3 regions of the Nonomuraea sp. NPDC049400 genome follow, and region 2 is predicted to be linked to each of the others. Evidence: predicted binding sites of a transcription regulator. Region 2 holds the regulator's gene; each other region holds the start of a gene.
The links. Region 2 encodes HrcA, which represses chaperone genes, less so after heat shock. Its sites were predicted from a motif close to TTGGCACTCTCNNNNNGAGAGTGCCAA; they were not measured.
Positions count from the first base shown of each region.

Region 1: groES (co-chaperone GroES) is a predicted target of HrcA. The motif match lies at 4,527-4,553, and genes of this name have one in related genera.
Region 3: groL (chaperonin GroEL) is a predicted target of HrcA. The motif match lies at 2,945-2,971, and genes of this name have one in related genera.

Region 1 covers NZ_JBITMP010000017.1:129,134-135,772, reverse strand. Annotated here, with positions in the region: gene rfbA (glucose-1-phosphate thymidylyltransferase RfbA) at 25-897, shown strand; gene ACIBVN_RS26925 (hypothetical protein) at 1,108-3,030, opposite strand; gene ACIBVN_RS26920 (methyltransferase domain-containing protein) at 3,218-4,393, opposite strand; gene groES (co-chaperone GroES) at 4,640-4,954, shown strand; gene groL (chaperonin GroEL) at 5,027-6,639, shown strand, end outside.
Region 2 covers NZ_JBITMP010000005.1:229,997-236,635, reverse strand. Annotated here, with positions in the region: gene ACIBVN_RS09225 (styrene monooxygenase/indole monooxygenase family protein) at 1-584, opposite strand, end outside; gene hemW (radical SAM family heme chaperone HemW) at 673-1,893, shown strand; gene ACIBVN_RS09215 (DUF4870 domain-containing protein) at 1,890-2,741, opposite strand; gene ACIBVN_RS09210 (DUF3097 domain-containing protein) at 2,738-3,544, opposite strand; gene ACIBVN_RS09205 (hypothetical protein) at 3,562-4,362, opposite strand; gene hrcA (heat-inducible transcriptional repressor HrcA) at 4,521-5,534, shown strand; gene dnaJ (molecular chaperone DnaJ) at 5,546-6,639, shown strand, end outside.
Region 3 covers NZ_JBITMP010000054.1:62,290-68,928, reverse strand. Annotated here, with positions in the region: gene ACIBVN_RS49455 (HelD family protein) at 1-510, shown strand, start outside; gene ACIBVN_RS49450 (YbhB/YbcL family Raf kinase inhibitor-like protein) at 600-1,130, shown strand; gene groL (chaperonin GroEL) at 1,210-2,835, opposite strand; gene ACIBVN_RS49440 (cold-shock protein) at 3,395-3,595, opposite strand; gene ACIBVN_RS49435 (MoaD/ThiS family protein) at 3,844-4,119, opposite strand; gene thrC (threonine synthase) at 4,144-5,376, opposite strand; SAM riboswitch class I at 5,390-5,531, opposite strand; gene ACIBVN_RS49425 (RNA polymerase sigma factor) at 5,611-6,165, opposite strand; gene ACIBVN_RS49420 (trehalose-6-phosphate synthase) at 6,197-6,639, shown strand, end outside.

The sequences.
Region 1 (6,639 bases), on a different contig from region 2:
GCCGGGGGACCAACAGGGGGCACCATGAAGGGAATCGTCCTGGCGGGCGGTAGCGGAACACGCATGCAACCGCTCACGCTGGCCACGTCGAAGCAGTTGTTGCCGGTTTATGACAAGCCGATGATCTATTATCCCCTGGCCACGCTCATGCTGGCCGGCGTCCGGGACATCCTGGTCATCTCCACGCCCGCGTCGTTGCCGGACATCCAACGTCTCTTCGGCGACGGCTCACGCCTGGGCTTGTCGCTCAGTTACCGGGCACAAGCAGAGCCCCGAGGCATCGCCGACGCCTACATCCTGGGAGCCTCACATGTGGCGGGAGAACGCTCCGCGCTCATCCTGGGCGACAACTTCTTCCACGGCTCGGGGTTCCGCAGCCTGCTCCGGAGAGGCTGGGAGATTCTCGACGGATGCACGCTGTTCAGCTATCCCGTCACCGATCCCGAGCGTTACGCGGTTTGCGAGTTGGACGAGCACGGCAACCTGGTCGCCATCGAGGAGAAACCGGCGCGACCCCTGTCCAAAAATGCTGTCACCGGATTGTACTTCTATGATTCCGACGTCACGGAGATCGCCCGGCTCCTGCAACCTTCGGAGCGTGGGGAGCTGGAGATCACCGATATCAACCAGACGTACCTCAAAGAAGGCCGGGCGAAGGTGATCGAACTGGGCAGGGGTTTCACGTGGCTGGACACGGGGACCCATCAGTCATTGCTGGAGGCGAGTGAATACGTCCGTATGCTGGAAAACAGGCAGGGCGTCCGGGTGGCCTGCATCGAGGAAATCGCGTTGCGAATGAATCTGATCGACGCCGACGCCTGTTATCGGCTGGGCGCGGAGATGAGTAATTCAGAGTACGGAAAATACGTCATGAGCATCGCCGGCTCTTTCACCTGAGGCGGCACTTTCGCCTGAGGCCGCACTTTCCCTGAGGGCACTTTCGCCTGAGGCGAAGCTGGCCGTCCGTCCGTCCGGACAAGCGCTCCGTCCGGCGCCGTTACACCGGCGCCGGACCCCAGCTGCCCGGGCCACCGCCCGGATGCCGTCATGTCCCAGCACCCGGGCGTCGGCCCCGTCAGCAACCTCCGCCACCGCTCGTTCGAGCCCTCAGTCCTTGGACCGGCTCGGGCGCAGGAGGGCCTCGGCCAGGGCCAGCATGGTCTCCTCCAGGGCGCCCAGGCGCTTGGTGAGGTCGTCGGTCGCGGGCTGCACGATGCCGGTGACCGTCTCGGCCAGCTGGTCGCGGTCGGGGCGGGACGTGACGAGCTCCGTGAGGGCGTTCGTGGCGGCGGCGAGGCGTTCTGCCTGGTCTCCCGTGTGCGTCTGGAGCAGCTCGCCCTGGGTGGCCAGGGTGGTGGGGAGCTGTCCCACGCGCTCGCTGACGGCCTCGATGCGGTCGTCCACGGACTCCAGGTGGGCGCCGGCCTGCTCGGCGCGGGCGGCCAGGCCGTTCATGTGCGTGTCGAGCCCGTTGAAGCGGGTGTCGATGCTGTCGAAGCGGCTGCTCAGGTGCTCCTCGGCCTCGATCAGGCGCTCGTCGATGGCGTCGATCTGGGTGTCGAGCTTGTTGAAGCGGCCCTCGTTGCGGGTGGCCGTGTCGTTGAGGCGCTGGTCGGTCGTCGCCATGCGCTCGTCGAGCGAGGCGAAGCGGGCGTCGATGCGTACGTCGAGCGCGTCGAACCTGTCGTCGTGGCGGCCCAGATGGCCGTCCATCGTGCCCAGCCGCTTGTCGACCCCGCTGAGCTGGCTGTCCACGGATGTGAGCCGCTTGTCGACGCCGCCCATCCTGCCGTCGATCCCGTCGAGCCTGGTGTCGATGTCGGCCAGGCACTCGTCGGCGGACTCCAGCCGGCTGTCGAACCCGGTGAGCCTGGAGTCGAGGCCCATGAGCTTGCCCTCCACCCGGTCGAGCCGGGAGTCCACGCCGCTGAGCCTGGCGCTCAGGCGCTGCTCGCTCTCGCCGAGCTGCACGGCGAGGTGCTGGTCGGCCTCGTCGAGCCTGGTGGTGAGCCGCAGCTCGACGTCGGACAGGAGGCTGGAGAGCTGGTCGTCGGACTCCTTGAGGCGGCTGGCGAGCCGCTCGTCCGCCTCGACGAGGCTGGTGGCCAGGCGCTGGTCGGTCTCGTCCATCCGGGTGGTGAGGCGCTGGTCGGTCTGGTCGAGCCGCGCGGTGAGCCGCTGGTCGGTCTCGCCGAGTCTCTTGCTGAGGCGCTGGTCCGTTTCATCGAGCCGCGTGCTGAGGCGCTGGTCCGTTTCATCGAGCCGCGTGCTGAGGTGCTGGTCGGTCTCGTCGAGCCGCGTGGTGAGGCGCTGGTCACTCTCGTCGAGCCGCGTGCTCAGGCGCTGGTCGCTCTCGTCCAGGCGGGTGGCGAGATGCTGGTCCTGCTCGTCCAGCCGGGCCGTCAGCTGCTCCGACAGGTCGCCGACCACGACCTCGACCCGGTCCGTACGGGTGGTCAGCTCGGCCATCGACTTGTCGAGCCGGGTGAAGCGGCTGGCGGCGGCCTCCATGCTGGTGTTGAGAGTGGCCAGCTTGGCGGCGAAGTCGGACATTCCCTTCGTGATGCCATCGGTGGTGTCGAGCACCGATTGCAGGCGGTTGAGGGCTTCCTCCACGCTGTCGCCCACCGTGCCCAGGTCTGCCCACAGGCTCGGCAACTCGCTCACCGGGGCGACGCGGGCGTCCACGTGGCCCACTCTCTCCCCGACGGCGTCCACGTGGTCGCGCACCGCCTCCACGTGCTGGGCCAGCCCCTCGGCCCACATCGGCGGCTTGGAGGTGATGTCGTCGAGCCGCCCGCTGACCGCATGCAGCGTGCCGCTGAGGCCGCCGAGCTCGCGCTCGCGCACCTCACGCAGGAGCCACTCCATGCCTTCGAGTCGCTGGCGGATCTCGTCCAGCACTGCCCCCTGAGTGCGCTGCTCGTACACATGATCCTGCGCGGCACGCGCGAGCAGATCCCGCATCCTCTCGGAGATGCCGGATTGGCCTCCTGCCTGGAGAAGGGTGGTGTGGTTGGAATGGTCCACCGAAAGCTCCTTTGGCTCGCCGACGATCTGCCGCGCAGCGGTGGGGATAGGTCCGATTTGCAGATGAAAGAGCGAGAACGCGGTTAACCGCATCAGGGGGAGAACTCCCGCCCGCCCACCTTAGTCCTTCGATCAAGGTCCGGAAGCCGCGAATTGAAAGATCGTTGTTAACGGACGAATGCCCGGTTTATGCAGGTAGGCCGGTGTCGCAGATGATGACCGATGGCTTGTCGAGGATCCTGGTAAGGATGATTACCGCGGATTTTTCGCCGTTCAGTCGTAGGTCGGACCTGAGGCGCTCGATGTCGACGGCGGAGCCGCGCTTCTTGATGGTGACATTGCCGATTTTCCGCTCGCGGAGCAACGCGCGCAGCTTTTTCAGCGAGAACGGGAGGACGTCGGATATTTCGTATCTGGTCGCCCAGGGGGTGTCGATCGCATCGTCACCGGTGATGTATGCGATCAACGGGTCGGGCAGGCGTCCGCCCACGATCTCGCACACCTCGCCCACGAGGTGCGCCCGGATGGCCGCGCCGTCCGGCTCGTACACGTACCTGCCGATCGGGCCGACCGGGGCCTCGGCTCCCGTGGCGGTCAACGTGTGCCCGCCGGGCAGCAGGGTGGCGCGCCGCGCCGCCCCCTGGAGGCCGGTCCAGAGCGCGGCCTCCTTGACCTCGCCCTTGTACGAGACCCACTCGGCCTCGGCGCCGCCCGGGATGAACTCGTACGGGATGCCGGGGGCGACCTTGACGCACGCGCGGGCGGCCCTGGAGACCAGGTCGAGCACCACCGGCCAGGGCGGGGAGTAGGCCATGGGGTCGAACGTCCTGCCCCTGCTCGTCCGCCTGGCCGGGTCGGCGAACAGCACGTCGTGGTCCTCCGGCCTGACCTCGGCCGCGTCCGCCACGGACACCGTCACCCGGTCGCCCAGCCCGAGCGCCTCGGCGTTGGCCCTGGCCACGGCGGCGGTCAGCGGGTCGGTGTCCACAGCGGTCACGGTGCAGCCGGCGCGGGCCAGCGCGAGGAAGTCGCCGCCGATGCCGCAGCAGGCGTCCACCACGCGGGGCGGACTCGGCTGTGACCCGGTCAGGCGGCGGGCGCGGTGCTCGGCGACCTCCACCCGGGTGGACTGCTCCAGCCCGTGCGGTGTGAAGTACATCCGCTCCGCGTCCGCGCCGAACTTGGCCTTGGCGCGCTCCCTCAGCCCTGCCTGGGTCAGCGCGGCGGAGGTGAGGGCGGCGTCGTACGTCCTGCGAAGCTTTGTGGCGGCCGCGACCGGATCGGCGCCCACCAGCCCCCCGGCCTCCGACAGGGCTCGCTGCCCGCGCGGGGTCAGCAGCTCGTTGAAGGCGTCGAGGTCCACATAACCTGACGTTAGCGCCACGCCCGGGCAGGTCGAGCCGAGGACGTACTGTGGAGTGGGCAGTCGGAGGTCTGATCGCTCTCAGCAGACGCGTTCGTGTTGACTGTCAAGCCCCTCTTGCATATGTTTCCTGTTGGCACTCTCCCCTTGAGAGTGCCAACGTGCGACGAGGCAGGTCTGACACCCGCGACGGCAGGCCCAGCTGGTCGCCTCTTCTAGATCATTCAAATCTGAAGGGGAGGTCCGATCGTGACGACCGCCACTAAGGTTCCCGTTAAGCCGCTCGGCGACCGCATCGTGGTTCAGCCGCTTGAGGCTGAGCAGACGACCGCTTCCGGCCTGGTCATCCCAGACACCGCCAAGGAGAAGCCGCAGGAGGGCAGGGTCCTCGCGGTGGGCCCGGGCAACTGGGACGAGGACGGCGACAAGCGGATTCCGCTCGACGTCTCTGAGGGCGACATCGTCCTCTACAGCAAGTACGGCGGTACCGAGGTCAAGTACGGCGGCGAGGAGTACCTCGTGCTCTCCGCCCGCGACGTTCTCGCGATCATCGAGAAGTAAGCCGGATGTGTCGGGCCCCGGGCGCTCTTCAGGGCGGCCGGGGCTTTCGACGCTAGGAGAGGACTTTCAGCAATGGCGAAGATCCTGGAGTTCGACGAGGGCGCCCGCCGCGCGCTCGAGCGCGGTGTGAACGCCCTCGCGGACGCCGTGAAGGTAACCCTCGGCCCGCGTGGCCGCAACGTCGTCATCGACAAGAAGTTCGGTGCGCCGACGATCACGAACGACGGTGTGACCATCGCTCGTGAGATCGAGCTGGAGGAGCGCTACGAAAACCTCGGCGCCCAGCTCGCCAAGGAAGTTGCCACCAAGACCAACGACATCGCGGGTGACGGCACCACCACCGCGACCGTCCTGGCCCAGGCCATGGTCCGAGAGGGCCTGCGCAACGTGGCCGCCGGCGCCTCGCCGCTGTCGCTCAAGCGCGGCATCGACAAGGCCGCCAGGGAGATCAGCGACAAGCTGCTCGCCAGCGCCCGCCCGGTCGAGGACAAGAAGGAGATCGCAAACGTCGCCACGATCTCCGCTCAGGACGCCCAGATCGGCGACCTGATCGCCGAGGCGTTCGACAAGGTGGGCAAGGACGGTGTGCTCACCGTCGAAGAGTCCAACGCCATGGGCATGGAGCTCGAGTTCACCGAGGGCATGCAGTTCGACAAGGGCTACGTGTCCCAGTACATGGTGACCGACCCCGAGCGGATGGAGTCCGTCCTCGAGGACGCCTACATCCTGCTCACCCAGGGCAAGATCTCCTCCATCGCGGACTTCCTGCCGCTGCTGGAGAAGATCGCCCAGACGAAGAAGCCGCTGCTCGTGGTCGCCGAGGACGTCGAGGGCGAGGCCCTGGCCGTCCTGGTCACCAACAAGATCCGCGGCACCTTCACCTCCGTGGCCGTCAAGGCCCCGGGCTTCGGCGACCGCCGCAAGGCGATGCTGCAGGACATGGCCATCCTCACCGGCGGCCAGGTCGTCAGCGAGGAGGTCGGCCTCAAGCTGGAGCACGTCGGTCTCGAGGTGCTCGGCCAGGCCCGCCGCGTCGTCGTCACGAAGGACAACACGACCATCGTCGACGGCGCCGGTGACCAGGCGGCCATCGAGGACCGCGTCAAGGAGATCAGGCTCGCCATCGAGCAGTCCGACTCCGACTGGGACCGCGAGAAGCTGCAGGAGCGCCTCGCCAAGCTCGCCGGCGGTGTGTGCGTGCTGCGCGTCGGCGCCGCCACCGAGGTGGAGCTGAAGGAGAAGAAGCACCGCCTCGAGGACGCGATCTCCGCGACGCGCGCCGCGATCGAGGAGGGCATCGTCTCCGGCGGTGGCTCCGCGCTGATCCACGTCTCCAAGAGTCTCGACGACCTCGGCCTGTCGGGCGACGAGGCCACGGGTGTCGGCGTCGTCCGCCGCGCCCTGGTGGAGCCGGCCCGCTGGATCGCCGAGAACGCCGGTCTCGAGGGCTACGTGGTCACCCACAAGGTCGCCGAGCTGGAGGCCGGCCACGGCCTCAACGCCGCGACCGGCGAGTACGGCGACCTGATCGCGCAGGGTGTCATCGACCCGGTGAAGGTCACGCGCTCCGCCGTCCAGAACGCGGCGTCGATCGCGGGCATGCTGCTCACGACCGAGGCGCTCGTGGTCGACAAGCCCGAGGAGGAGGCCCCGGCCGCCGGCCAGGGTCACGGTCACGGCCACGG
Region 2 (6,639 bases):
AGGATCTCCCCGCATCCCGGCGAGACGTTGTAGCTGAACATGGGGCCGAGGTCGAGGCCACCGTACAACCCGGCCGTGAGGATGCGTTGCGGCCGGTCGTACGGCGAGCGCCTCGGGTCGGGCGGGAACAGCTCCGTCACCGAGCGCCGCCCGGACGCCACCACCATCAGCTCGTGCTCCCGCGACCAGCGGTCCACCTGCACCGCGTCGGGAGCGGCGCCGGTGACGACGAGCTCGCCGCCCCGGGCGGTGAAATCGTCCAGGTACGCGGGGAGCAGCAACCGGAAGTCGACCGCGTGGATCGGCTCGGGGACTCTGCCGAGGAACTCCAGCGGCGGATCCCCTTTGATCGAGAGCTTGGCGGAAGTCATCAGGCACCCGGGATCGCGATAGTGCTCGCTGCTCAGCTCCCGCTCGCGCGCCTGGGTGTGCCCCATCCTGCCCACCGTGTTGGGCAGGCGCCCCGAGCGCATGGCGTCGGCGTCGGCCTCGCTGTAGAGCGTGGCGTCGATGCCGAGCTGCTGCAGGCGCAGCGCGAGGGTCAGACCGGAGATCCCTGCGCCCACGATGCCGATGCCCGCCATGGGGACCCCTTTCAGCCGGTTTGGCATCAGTGGATACCCCGGGGGTTGCAGTTCGATAGCACCCCTGAGTACCCGGCAAACTGGAAGCGTGCCATCCACCCTGCCTGACGGCGACCCCGCGCCCACCTCGGGCGAGCTGCCCGACAGCGCCCTGAGGGGCCTCGGCGAGCGTCCGTTCGGCTTCTACGTGCACGTGCCGTTCTGCGTGACTCGCTGCGGCTACTGCGACTTCAACACCTACACGGCTGCCGAGCTGGGCCCCGGCGCCTCCCAGCGGGACTACGCGGACACGGTCGTCGAGGAGATCCGCCTCGCGCGCCGCGTCCTGGGCGCGGCCGACCTGCCGGTGGAGACGGTGTTCTTCGGCGGCGGCACGCCCACGCTGTTGCCCCCGGAAGACCTGGCCAGGATCCTGGCCGCGATCGACTCGGAGTTCGGGCTGCGGCCGGGGGCCGAGGTGACCACCGAGGCCAACCCCGAGTCCGTGGACCCGGCCTACCTCGACAAGCTCCGCCAGGGCGGCTTCAACCGGGTCAGCTTCGGCATGCAGAGCGTAAGCGAGCACGTGCTCAAGGTGCTCGACCGCCGGCACACCCCCGGCAGGGCGGCGGCGGCCGTGCAGGAGGCCAGGCGGGCCGGGTTCGAGCACGTCAACCTCGACCTCATCTACAGCACGCCGGGCGAGTCCGACGACGACTGGCGGGCCTCGCTGGCCGCCGCGATCGAGGCCGGGCCCGACCACGTGTCGGCGTACTCGCTGATCGTCGAGGAGGGCACCAGGCTGGCGGCCAGGATCAGGCGCGGCGAGTTGCCCATGCCCGACGACGACGTGGCCGCCGACCGCTACCAGATCGCCGACGAGCTGCTGTCGCAGGCCGGGTTCAGGTGGTACGAGGTGTCCAACTGGGCCACCTCCGACCAGGCGCGCTGCCGTCACAACCTGCTCTACTGGACGGGCGGCGACTGGTGGGCCGCCGGGCCCGGCGCCCACAGCCACGTCGGCGGCACCCGCTGGTGGAACGTCAAGCACCCGGCCGCCTACGCCCAGCGCCTGTCCGCCGGCGCCTCGCCCGCCCATGCGCGCGAGGTGCTCGAGGACGACGACCGGGCGGCCGAGCGGCTGATGCTGGAGCTGCGGCTGTCGTCCGGCTATCCGCTGGCCGCGGTGGCGCCCGCCGCGCGCCCGGCCGTGGCGAGCGCCCTGGCGCGCGGGCTGCTGGAGCCCGGGCCGTTCAGGTCGGGCCTGATGGTGCTCACGCTCCAGGGACGGCTGCTGGCCGACGCCCTCATCAGGGATCTGCTGGTCTAGGTGATCATGCGGATGGAGAACGGGTAGCGGTACCTCTCGCCCCGGTTGGTGGCCATTGCGCCCTGGATGTGGAAGATCAGGGACAGGATCCAGATGACCGGCAGCAGGAGCACGCCGATGAAGATGAACGACAGGATGAAGGCGATCACGTAGCCGATGAACATCGTGATCTGGAAGTTCAGCGCCTCCGCCGCCTGATCCCTGACGTAGGGGGACTCGTCCTTCTTCATCAGGTAGATGATCAGCGGCCCGATCCAGGAGACCAGCAGGCCGAGCAGGTGCGAGAGCATCGCCATGGTGGTGTCGTCGGTGCCCGGGCGGGGGCCGAACCTGCCGGGGACGTACGGCTCTCCAGGGGGCGCGGCGTACCCGTAGCCGGGCTGCCCCGGCGCGGGGCCGTAACCGGGCGGGGGAGGGCCGTAGCTCGGCGGCTGCTGCCCATAGCCGGCCTGGCCGTAACCAGGCTGGCCGTAGCCGGGCTGCCCGTAGCCGGGCTGCCCGTAGCTCGGAGGCTGCTGCCCGTAACCAGGCTGCCCGTAACCAGGTTGGCCATAGCCGGGCTGGTCGTAACTCGGGGGCTGCTGGCCGTAACCAAGCTGCCCGTAGCTCGGGGGCTGCTGTCCGTAACCGGGCTGCCCCGGTTGTCCATAAGCTGGCTGGCCGTAGGCGGGCTGGGAGCCGGGTTGCTGGCCGTACCCGGGCTGCTGGCCGTACCCCGGCTCTGAGGCGGGCTGCTGTCCGTAGCCCGGTTGCTGGGGACCGGAGCCCTGGCTGGGCGGGATGTCCGACGGTGGGACGAAGCGGGTGGCGTCGTCGTCCGGCGCCGGCTGCGGTGGGTCCTGGCTCATGATGCCTCCGTAACGAAGTCGATCAGTTCCTCGACCCGGCCGAGCAGTTCCGGCTCCAGGTCTGCGTACGTGGAGACGGCGCCGAGGATCCGCCGCCATGCCTCCGCGGGCTCCATGCGCCAGCCCAGGGCGGCGATCACGCCCTCTTTCCACGGCACCCCGCGCGGCACGGCGGGCCAGGCGGGAATGCGCAGCACGGACGGCTTGACCGCCTGCCAGATGTCGATGAACGGATGCCCCACGACGAGCACGTCCGGCGAGGTGATCTCGGCCGCGATCCTGCTCTCCTTGGACCCGGGGACGAGATGGTCCACCAGCACCCCCAGCCGGCGCCCCGGCTCCGGGCCGAACTCCGCCACGATGTCCGGCAGGTGGTCCACGCCCTCCAGGTATTCGACCACGACCCCCTCGACCCGCAGGTCATGACCCCAGATCTTCTCGACCAGGGCGGCGTCGTGCACGCCCTCCACATAGATCCGGCTCTCCTTGGCGACCCTCGCCCGCAGCCCCTCCACGGCGATGGAACCCGACGCGCTGCGCCTGGGGCCCGCGGGGGCCGCCGTCGGGCGTACCAGCGTCACGGGCTTGCCCTCCAGCAGGAACGCGGCGGGCGCGAGCGGGAACAGCCGGCGCCTGCCGAACCGGTCTTCGAGCGTCACGGCCTCCTTGTCGCAGGCCACCACCGCGCCGCAGAAGCCGCTGTCGGCGTCCTCCACGACGAGGTCCAGCTCGGCGGGCACTTTGGGGATCTTGCCCTTCCCCGGTCGCCGCCAATTCCCCGCCAGCACATCGCCCTCGTACACACGGGGACCGTAGCAAATCACCCGCTGACCGCAAGGCGCTTACGCGCGCCACTACGGCGTACCAGGACGACGACGGTGCCGATGACGGCCACGAGCAGCCCAGCGCCCGGGACCAGGAGGAGCGCGGCCACCCCGCCGGCGATGCCGCCCGTGGCCGAGGCCAGCTCACGGCCCACGCCGAAACGCACGTCTGCCTGCTCCTGGGTGGCGCAGATCAGCTGGTAGTCGCCCTTGGACGGGGCGTTGATCACGAGGAGCTGCTCCCAGGTGACGGCTCCGGACGTGACCTTCTGCGTGCCCTTGGTCTTGGCGAGCTTGGCCTGGCCGGAGATCTGGCACTCGTAGTGGACGGTCGTGTCGCTGGAGAGGTAGATCGCGGGCTTGTTCGCCGGGTCGATCGGCAGCGTCACGCTTTCGCCGGACGCGAACGTCCTGGTCGGGGCGAGGTCGTTCACGCTGCTCACGATGCCCGTGGCGAACAGGACGACGCCGGCGATCGCGCACACGACGAAGATCGCCCAGGAGAGCCCGATCCACCACAGGGGCGGCTTGATGGCTTTCGAGTCGATTCGAGGGGGAAATTGGGGTTGTTGGCCGTATTGTCCGTACTGAGGAGGTGGGCCGAATTGGGCAGGCGGGCCGTACTGCGGTGGCGCCCCGTGCTGAGGCGGAGGCCCGTACTGCGGCGGAGGCTGCCCATAACCCGGCTGGGACCCGGGCTGGGGGCCGTAGCCCGGCTGGGGCCCGGGCTGAGGGCCGTGGCCCGGCTGGGAGCCGGGTTGCGGGCCGTACGGCGGAGGCGGGGAATTGTCGCTCATGTCGGCAAGTGTGGTACTTGCCCCTTGTAAGAAGCTAGGAGCCAGCTTGCGACCTGGTGTTATCGCACCTTGTGGGCGAGAGCCGTACACTTGGCACTCAGGAACACAGAGTGCTAGATGGTTGTGCTCCTCAGATGTCAGAGGCAGGAGGTGAGCACGTGCTCGACGATCGGAAGCTGGCGGTGCTACGCGCCATTGTCGAAGACTACGTGTCCACCAACGAACCGGTGGGCTCCAAGGCGCTCGCCGAGCGCCACAACTTGAAGGTCTCCCCGGCGACGGTCAGGAACGACATGGCCGCGCTGGAGGAGGAGGGTTACATCACCCAGCCGCACACCAGCGCGGGCCGCGTGCCGACGGACAAGGGCTACCGGCTGTTCGTCGACCGGCTCTCGCAGGTCAAGCCCCTGTCGGCGGCCGAGCGCAGGGCCATTGAGACGTTCCTCGCGGGCGCGGTCGATCTCGACGACGTGGTCACCCGCACGGTCCGGCTGCTCGCGCAGCTGACCAGGCAGGTGGCGGTCGTGCAATACCCGACGCTGACGCGTTCGACGGTCCGGCACGTCGAGCTGGTGCCGCTGAGCGACCGTCGGGTCATGCTCGTGCTGATCACCAACACCGGCCGCGTCGAGCAGCGCGTGATCGAGCTGCCCGAAGTGGTGGAGGAAACCCGCATCGCCCATCTGCGCGCGGTGCTCAACGCCTGCCTCGACGGCTGCGGCCTGAGCACCGTGCCCGAGCTGGTCGCCGACCTTCCCGAGCGGCTGCCCGTCGAAGACCGGCCCGCGGTGGCCACGATCCTGTCGGTGCTGCTTGAGACGCTGGTCGAGCGGCACGACGAGAAGATCGTGTTCGCCGGCGCGGCCAACCTGGCGGGCGCCGACTTCACGACCGGCCTGCGTGACGTGCTCGAGGCCCTGGAGGAGCAGGTCGTTCTCATGCGGCTGCTGGGCGAGACCTCCACAGACACACCGTCCGCGCTCACCGTGCGCATCGGCTCCGAAAACCCCTACCTGCGAGGGACGTCCATTGTCGCGACCGGATACGGTTCTGGCGACAAGCAACTGGCCCGGCTCGGCGTGCTGGGACCGACGAGGATGGACTACCCGGTTACGATGGGCGCCGTGCGCGCGGTGGCACGCTACGTCAGCCAGATCCTGGCTGCATCATAAGAGGTCGATAAGTGGCAAACAGCGACTACTACGCCACCCTCGGGGTGCGCCGTGACGCCAGTCAGGACGAGATCAAGAAGGCGTACCGCCGCCTGGCCCGCGAGCTGCATCCCGACGTGAACCCCGATCCTGAGACCCAGGAGCGGTTCAAGGAGATCACGCAGGCCTACGAGGTGCTGTCCGACCCTAACAAGCGCCAGATGTACGACCTGGGTGGCGACCCCTTCGGCGGCGCGGGAGCAGGGGCGGCCGCCGGCGGCTTCGGAGCGGGCTTCCCGTTCAGCGACATCATGGATGCCTTCTTCGGCACCGCGGGCGGCGCCAGGGGGCCGCGCTCGCGCGCCCGCAGGGGGCGCAACGCCACCATCCGGGTCGAGCTGGACCTGCGCGAGACGGCGTTCGGCACCACGCGCGAGCTCGTCGTGGACACGGCCGTGCTCTGCGAGGTCTGCCACGGGGCGGGCGCGGCGGCCGGCACGCATCCCGACACCTGCGACATGTGCAGCGGGCGCGGCGAGATCTCCCAGGTCACCCGCTCGTTCCTGGGCCAGGTCATGACCTCGCGGCCGTGCCCGCAGTGTGGCGGGTTCGGCACCATCATCCGCCATCCGTGCCAGGAGTGCTCCGGCGACGGCCGGGTGCGCACCCGCCGTACGATCAAGGTCCGCATCCCCGCGGGCGTCGAGGACGGCACCCACATCCAGCTCGCCGGCGAGGGCGAGATCGGCCCCGGCGGCGGCCCGCCCGGAGACCTGTTCCTGGAGATCGTCGAGCGGGCTCACGAGATCTTCGAGCGGCGTGGTGACGACCTCCACTGCACCGTGCAGATCCCGATGACGGCCGCCGCGCTCGGCACCATCCTGACCGTGGAGACGCTCGACGGCGCGGAGGAGATCGACGTCCGCCCCGGCACGCAGGCGGGCCAGGTCATCACCATGTTCGGGCGGGGCGTGCAGCGGCTCAACGAGTCCGGCCGCGGCGACCTGCTGATCCACGTCAACGTCGAGACCCCGACCCGGCTCGACCCGGCGCAGGAGGAGCTCCTGCGCGAGCTGGCCAAGCAGCGGGGCGAGGAGCGGCCGCCGGGCAAGTTCGCCCCCGGCCA
Region 3 (6,639 bases), on a different contig from region 2:
GTGCTCGAGCATCTGGGCCAGCGCGAGGGCGAGGTGACGGAGCTGACGCTCGGCTTCCGCGTGCCGCGGGAGGTCCTCGACTACGCCGCCCAGCTGCTCCCCTCCATCGCCCCCGACCTGGCCGCCCCCCGCTCGCTCCGCCCGGGCCTCGGCTCGCTCACGGTACGCCCCGGCGGCTCGGTCGCGGAGGCCGCCGCGGAGGCCCTGTCCAGAGAGGGCTCCATCGGCGTCATCGTCCCGGACGCGCTGATCAGCGACGTCTCCCGCGCGCTGGCCGAGCTGCCCCACGCCGTGCTGGACCCAGACTCCACCGAGGAGCACCGCCTCCTCATCGTCCCCGCGACCCTGGCCAAGGGCCTGGAGTACGACCACGTCATCGTCGTGGAGCCCGCGGACATCGTCGCGGCCGAGCCCCGAGGCCTGGCCAGGCTCTACGTCGTGCTGACCCGAGCGGTGACGTCACTCACGGTCCTGCACGACAAGCCCTTGCCCGCCGAGCTGACGGCCTAGGCACGGCGACAGGCGGATCACCTGACCGGCGGCGGACACGGCCGCTTCTAGGATGGCTGGGCAAGCAGCTCTCAACCTAGGAGGATGCCGTGCCGGCACCGCTTCCACACGAATACCTGCCGTCGGTCCCCGCGCTCGTGGTCGAGAGCGACGACATCCGGGACGGCGAGCGGCTGAGCGACCTCCACGTCTTCAACGACTGGGGCATGACGGGCCAGAACCAGTCGCCCCACCTCCGCTGGTCGGGCGCGCCTGCCGAGACCCGCGGCTACGCCGTCACCTGCTACGACCCCGACGCCCCCACGGGCAGCGGCTTCTGGCACTGGGTGCTGTTCGACCTCCCGGCCTCCGTGACCGAGCTGCCCGGTGGCGCGGGCACCGGCCCCGAGTTCAAGGGCCTGCCCGCCGGGGCGACCCACGCCCGCAACGACTACGGCAAGAAGGAGTACGGCGGCGCGGCCCCGCCTCCGGGCGTCCCGCACCGCTACGTCTTCACGGTCCACGCTCTGGGGGTCGACAAGCTGGGCGTGGACAGCGACGCCAGCCCGGCGGTGGTCGGCTTCAACATCACCGCCAACACCCTGGCCCGCGGCCACATCGTCCCCGTCTACGGCGTATGACCAGCGGATCTGTCCTGGAACGCACAAGGGCGGCCCGGGAAACCCCGGGCCGCCCTTCGTTCGAACGGCGAGAAGAGACCTAGAAGTCCATGTCGCCGCCGCCCGGCATGGCCGGAGCGGCAGGGGTCTTCTCGGGCTTCTCGGCGATGACGGCCTCGGTGGTGAGGAAGAGCGCCGCGATGGAAGCGGCGTTCTGCAGCGCCGAGCGCGTCACCTTGGCCGGGTCGAGGATGCCCGCCTCGAACATGTTGACGTACTCGCCCGAAGCGGCGTTCAGGCCCTCACCCGGGGTGAGGTTGCGAACGCGCTCCACCACGACGCCGCCCTCGAGACCGGCGTTGACCGCGATCTGCTTCAGCGGCTCCTCCAGGGCCTTGCGCACGATCGCCGCGCCCGTGGCCTCGTCACCGTTGAGCTCCAGCTTGTCGAACGCCTTGGCGCCGGCCTGCAGCAGCGCCACGCCACCGCCGGGCACGATGCCCTCCTCGACGGCCGCCTTCGCGTTGCGGACGGCGTCCTCGATGCGGTGCTTGCGCTCCTTCAGCTCGACCTCGGTCGCCGCGCCGGCCTTGATGACCGCCACGCCACCGGCCAGCTTGGCCAGGCGCTCCTGCAGCTTCTCACGGTCGTAGTCGGAGTCGGTGCGCTCGATCTCGGCGCGGATCTCGTTGACCCGTCCGGCGATCTGCTCGGCGTCACCGGCGCCGTCGACGATCGTGGTCTCGTCCTTGGTCACCACGACCTTACGGGCGCGGCCCAGCAGGTCGAGGGTGGCGTTCTCGAGCTTGAGACCGACCTCCTCGGCGATGACCTGGCCACCGGTGAGGATGGCGATGTCGTTCAGCATGGCCTTGCGGCGGTCGCCGAAGCCCGGAGCCTTGACGGCCACGGAGCGGAACAGGCCGCGGATCTTGTTGACGACCAGGGTCGCCAGGGCCTCGCCCTCGATGTCCTCGGCGATGATCAGCAGCGGCTTGCCCGACTGGACGACCTTGTCGAGCAGCGGCAGCAGGTCCTTGTTGGCCGAGACCTTGCTGTTGACGATCAGGATGTACGGGTCCTCGAGCACGGCCTCCATGCGGTCCGAGTCGGTGACGAAGTACATCGACGTCATGCCCTTGTCGAAGCGCATGCCCTCGGTGAGCTCGAGCTCGAGGCCGAAGGTGTTGCTCTCCTCGACGGTGATGACGCCTTCCTTGCCGACCTTGTCCATCGCCTCGGCGATGAGCGAGCCGATCTCGGGGTCGGCGGCGGAGATGGAGGCGGTGGAGGCGATCTGCTCCTTGGTCTCCACGTCCTTGGCCAGCTTGGAGAGCTCCTCGCTGACGCGCTCGACGGCGGCCTCGATGCCCTTCTTCAGGGCCATCGGGTTGGCGCCGGCGGCGACGTTGCGCAGACCCTCACGCACCAGCGCCTGGGCGAGCACGGTGGCGGTCGTGGTGCCGTCGCCCGCGACGTCGTCGGTCTTCTTGGCGACTTCCTTGACCAGCTCGGCGCCGATCTTCTCCCAAGGGTCCTCGAGCTCGATCTCCTTGGCGATGGACACACCGTCGTTGGTGATCGTGGGAGCGCCCCACTTCTTCTCCAGCACGACGTTGCGGCCCTTGGGACCCAAGGTCACCTTGACGGCGTCGGCGAGCTGGTTCATACCGCGCTCGAGACCGCGCCGGGCGTCCTCGTCAAACGCGATCATCTTGGCTGCCATAAGGCTAGACCTCCCAGATGCAGGGTGGCTTGTCGTGGACCGAGCCGACGCCCGCGACGGCATGGGTCAGCGTCTCCTTCGGCAGACCCCATCGTCCCGATCCGAATCGCTGGCACTCTGATGTATCGAGTGCCAACGAACTGTTTAGCACTCTACCCTGCCGAGTGCAAGCGAGAACCCTCCTACCGGGTGTTTCCTCCCAGGTCACTTGCGAGGGAGCTGCCGTCGCCTGGAGGAGCGGCGGGAGCGTAGCGACCAGAGCGGGGGAAGGCGACGGCATCGAGGGCGACCGAGCCCGCCTCACGGAGTGAGGCCATAAGCAGGGAGCTGCCGTCGCCTGGAGGAGCGGCGGGAGCGTAGCGACCAGAGCGGGGGAAGGCGACGGCATCGAGAGCGACCGAGCCCGCCTCCACGGAGTGGAGGCCATCAGCAGGGAGCGGCGGAGTACGGCGAGCCAGCCCCATGCGGCTCGCCGCACCCGAGTCGACGAAAGAGAGGTGGCAGGTTCGCCCGGACTGCGCTGCCGCGCGATCCTGCCGGTGCATACCAGTGGGGCGCGTCAGACCGCGCGAACGGCCTCTGCCTGGGGACCCTTCTGGCCCTGCGTGATCTCGAACTCGACGCGCTGCCCCTGTTCGAGAGCTCTGTACCCGTCCATCAGTATCGCTGAGTAATGGACGAATACATCCTTACCACCGTCTACCGCGATGAAGCCGTAGCCCTTGTCCGCGTTGAACCACTTGACGGTGCCCTGCGCCACTTCCGACTCCTCTTACTGGGCCCACAGATCTCGCCCATTCCTCCGCGAGACCCGTAATCGCCTGACTTAAGGGAAAATCAGCCAGACGATCGCCCTCGACCATACCTGTGGCACGGGGTTTGGCAACAGAGTCAATCCACAAATAACGCATTTCTCCGGATGGCCGGTCGTTCATACGCGCATTTGGCCTGGAAAAGCAGAAGGCGCCCACTAGGGGCGCCTTCATCCGAGACTGTGATCCATGGCACTCAGCCGCCGGCGACCGCCGGGATGATAGAGATCTGAGTGCCCTCAGGTGCTGGAGTGTCGAGCCCGTCGGCGAAACGGACGTCCTCTTCCCCAACGTAAACGTTGACGAAACGACGAATCTTGCCCGATTCATCCAGAATTCTCGCGCCGATCCCCGGGTAGTCGGAGTCGAGCTTGGCGAGGACGTCACGAAGAGTCGCGCCTTCGCCACTGACTTCCGCGTTGCCCCCGGTGTACGTGCGCAGAATGGTGGGAATCCGCACAGTAACGCTCATGGTTAAACTCGCCTTTCCTGGTTGTCAGACAGCCGCGCGGAACGCGTCGAGGGAGGGCCGGATCACGGCCGTGGGCTTGGCGTCGTCGCTGATCGCGTCGAGCGTCTTGAGTCCGTCGCCGGTGTTGAGCACCACGGTCTCGGCCTCGGGATCGAGCCGACCACTCTCGGCCAGCTTCTTCAGCACGCCCACGGTCACCCCGCCCGCGGTCTCGGCGAAGACGCCCTCGGTCGAGGCCAGCAGCTTGATCGCGGCCACGATCTCGGCGTCGGAGACGTCCTCGACGGCCCCTCCGGTGCGCCGGGCGATGTCCAGCACGTAAGGCCCGTCGGCCGGGTTGCCGATGGCCAGCGACTTGGCGATGGTGTCGGGCTTGACCGGCTGCACGACGTCGTGCCCCGCCTTGTACGCGGTGGAGACCGGCGAGCACCCGGCCGCCTGCGCCCCGAAGATCTTGTACGGCGTGTCCTCGACCAGGCCGAGCTGCACCAGCTCGCGGAAGCCCTTGTCAATCTTGGTGAGCTGCGAACCCGAGGCGATGGGGATGACGATCTGCTGGGGCAGCCGCCAGCCGAGCTGCTCGGCGATCTCGTACGCGAGCGTCTTGGAGCCCTCGGCGTAGTACGGCCGCAGGTTGACGTTGACGAATCCCCACTTGTCGCCGAGCGGGTCGCCGATCAGCTCGGAGCAGAACCGGTTGACCTCGTCATACGTGCCGGTGATCCCGATGAGCTTGCCGCCGAACACCCGGGCCATGGCGATCTTCGCCGCTTCGAGGTCGGCCGGGATGAACACGCACGCCTCGAGCCCTGCCCGCGCCGCCGCGGCGGTGACCGCACCCGCGAGATTGCCGGTGGAGGAGCAGGAAAGCGTGTGGAAGCCGAAGTTACGCGCCGCCTCGACGGCGATGGCGACCACGCGGTCCTTGAATGAATGAGTGGGGTTGCCGGAGTCGTCCTTCACGTACAGGGACTTGAGACCGAGCTTGCGCCCGAGGTTTCCGGCCTTGACCAGTTTGGTCCAACCCGGGTTCATGTTGGGTTTACTGGCGACGTCCACAGGAACCGGGAGCAAGGACCGGTAACGCCAGATGTTGGCGGGACCCGACTCGATGTCCGCACGGGTCACGGTGCCGAAGGAATAGGCCGCCTCGAGCGGCCCGAAACACTCCAGGCACGCGAAGCTGGGACCGAGGGGGTAACGCGTGCCGCATTCGCGGCAGGACAGAGCGACTGCAGGACCAAAGTCGAGCGACATGAAGCGAGGCCTTCCCTCATCTTCGCCTGCGGCCACCTTGACCGCAGACCGGAATTGGCACCTTGTCCCGGTCGGCCTCGCCAGGTCGCGAGCCTCAAGCCGGGAGGGTTGCCGGGGCTTCGCAGGGCCGGTCCCTCCACCCCTCTGGATGAGCAATATTCAGTTGTTGAAATGGACTCTACCTGCCCAGGGGCCCTAAATGGGCACTCGTCTCAGCAGGTGAGATGCGGCGTCTCAACGATAGTCGTCGCCCAGCACTCCCTGCACGTATTTGCGCGCCTGGTGAATGCGCGACTTGGCGGTGCCGAGCGGGATGCCGAGCTGCTCGGCGACTTCGTTGTAGTCGAGCTGGACGATGTCGCGCAGCACCAGCGCCTGCGCCAGGTCGGGCTTGTCGGCCTCCAGCGCCTCCATGGCGTCGAGCAGGTCGAGCCGCGAGCCGGCGATCACGCTCACCCGCCGCACGTCGGGCTTCTGCACGGGCAGCTCGTCGGAGCTCTGCTCGGCCGCCCTGCGCTTGAGCGACCTGTACGTGGTGCGCGCGCAGTTGGCCGTCACGATGTGGAGCCAGGTGCTGAACCTCGCCCTGCCCTCGAACCGCCCGATGTTGCGCGCCACGGCCAGCAACGTGTCCTGCGAGGCCTCCTCGGCGTCCTGGTGGTAGGGCAGGATCCGGGCGCAGTGACGCATCACATCGGGCTCGATCCGCGCCAGAAGCTCGCCAAGTGCGCGATGATCTCCTCCAGCGGCGGAGCGGGCGAGTTCCTCGGTTAGCTCATCAAGCGCCATAGCTGGGATCCTATGGGCGAAGGGAGCTCAGATGAACAGCGTCCTGGTGGCCTCCAACAGAGGACCGGTCTCGTTCACCGTCTCCGACGACGGCGAGCTGACCATGAAGCGCGGTGGCGGCGGTCTGGTGTCGGGGCTGTCCGGGGTGGCCAAGAAGGACGGCGTCCTGTGGGTGTGCGCGGCGCTGTCCGACGGCGACCGCAGCGCCGTCCGCCTGGCGCCCGGCGGCAGGATCGACCAGGCCGGCTACGACACGGGCCCGCTGCGCATGCTGGACATTCCGCCCGCCACCTTCCACCGGGCCTACAACGCGGTGGCCAACTCCACCCTGTGGTTCGTCAACCACCTGCTCTACGACATCCCCAACTCGCCCAACTTCGGCACGAGGTTCGAGCGGGAGTGGGAGTCGTACCGCGACTACAACGGCGCGTTCGCGCTGGCGCTGGCCGAGGAGGCCGGCCACGGCGCCCGTGT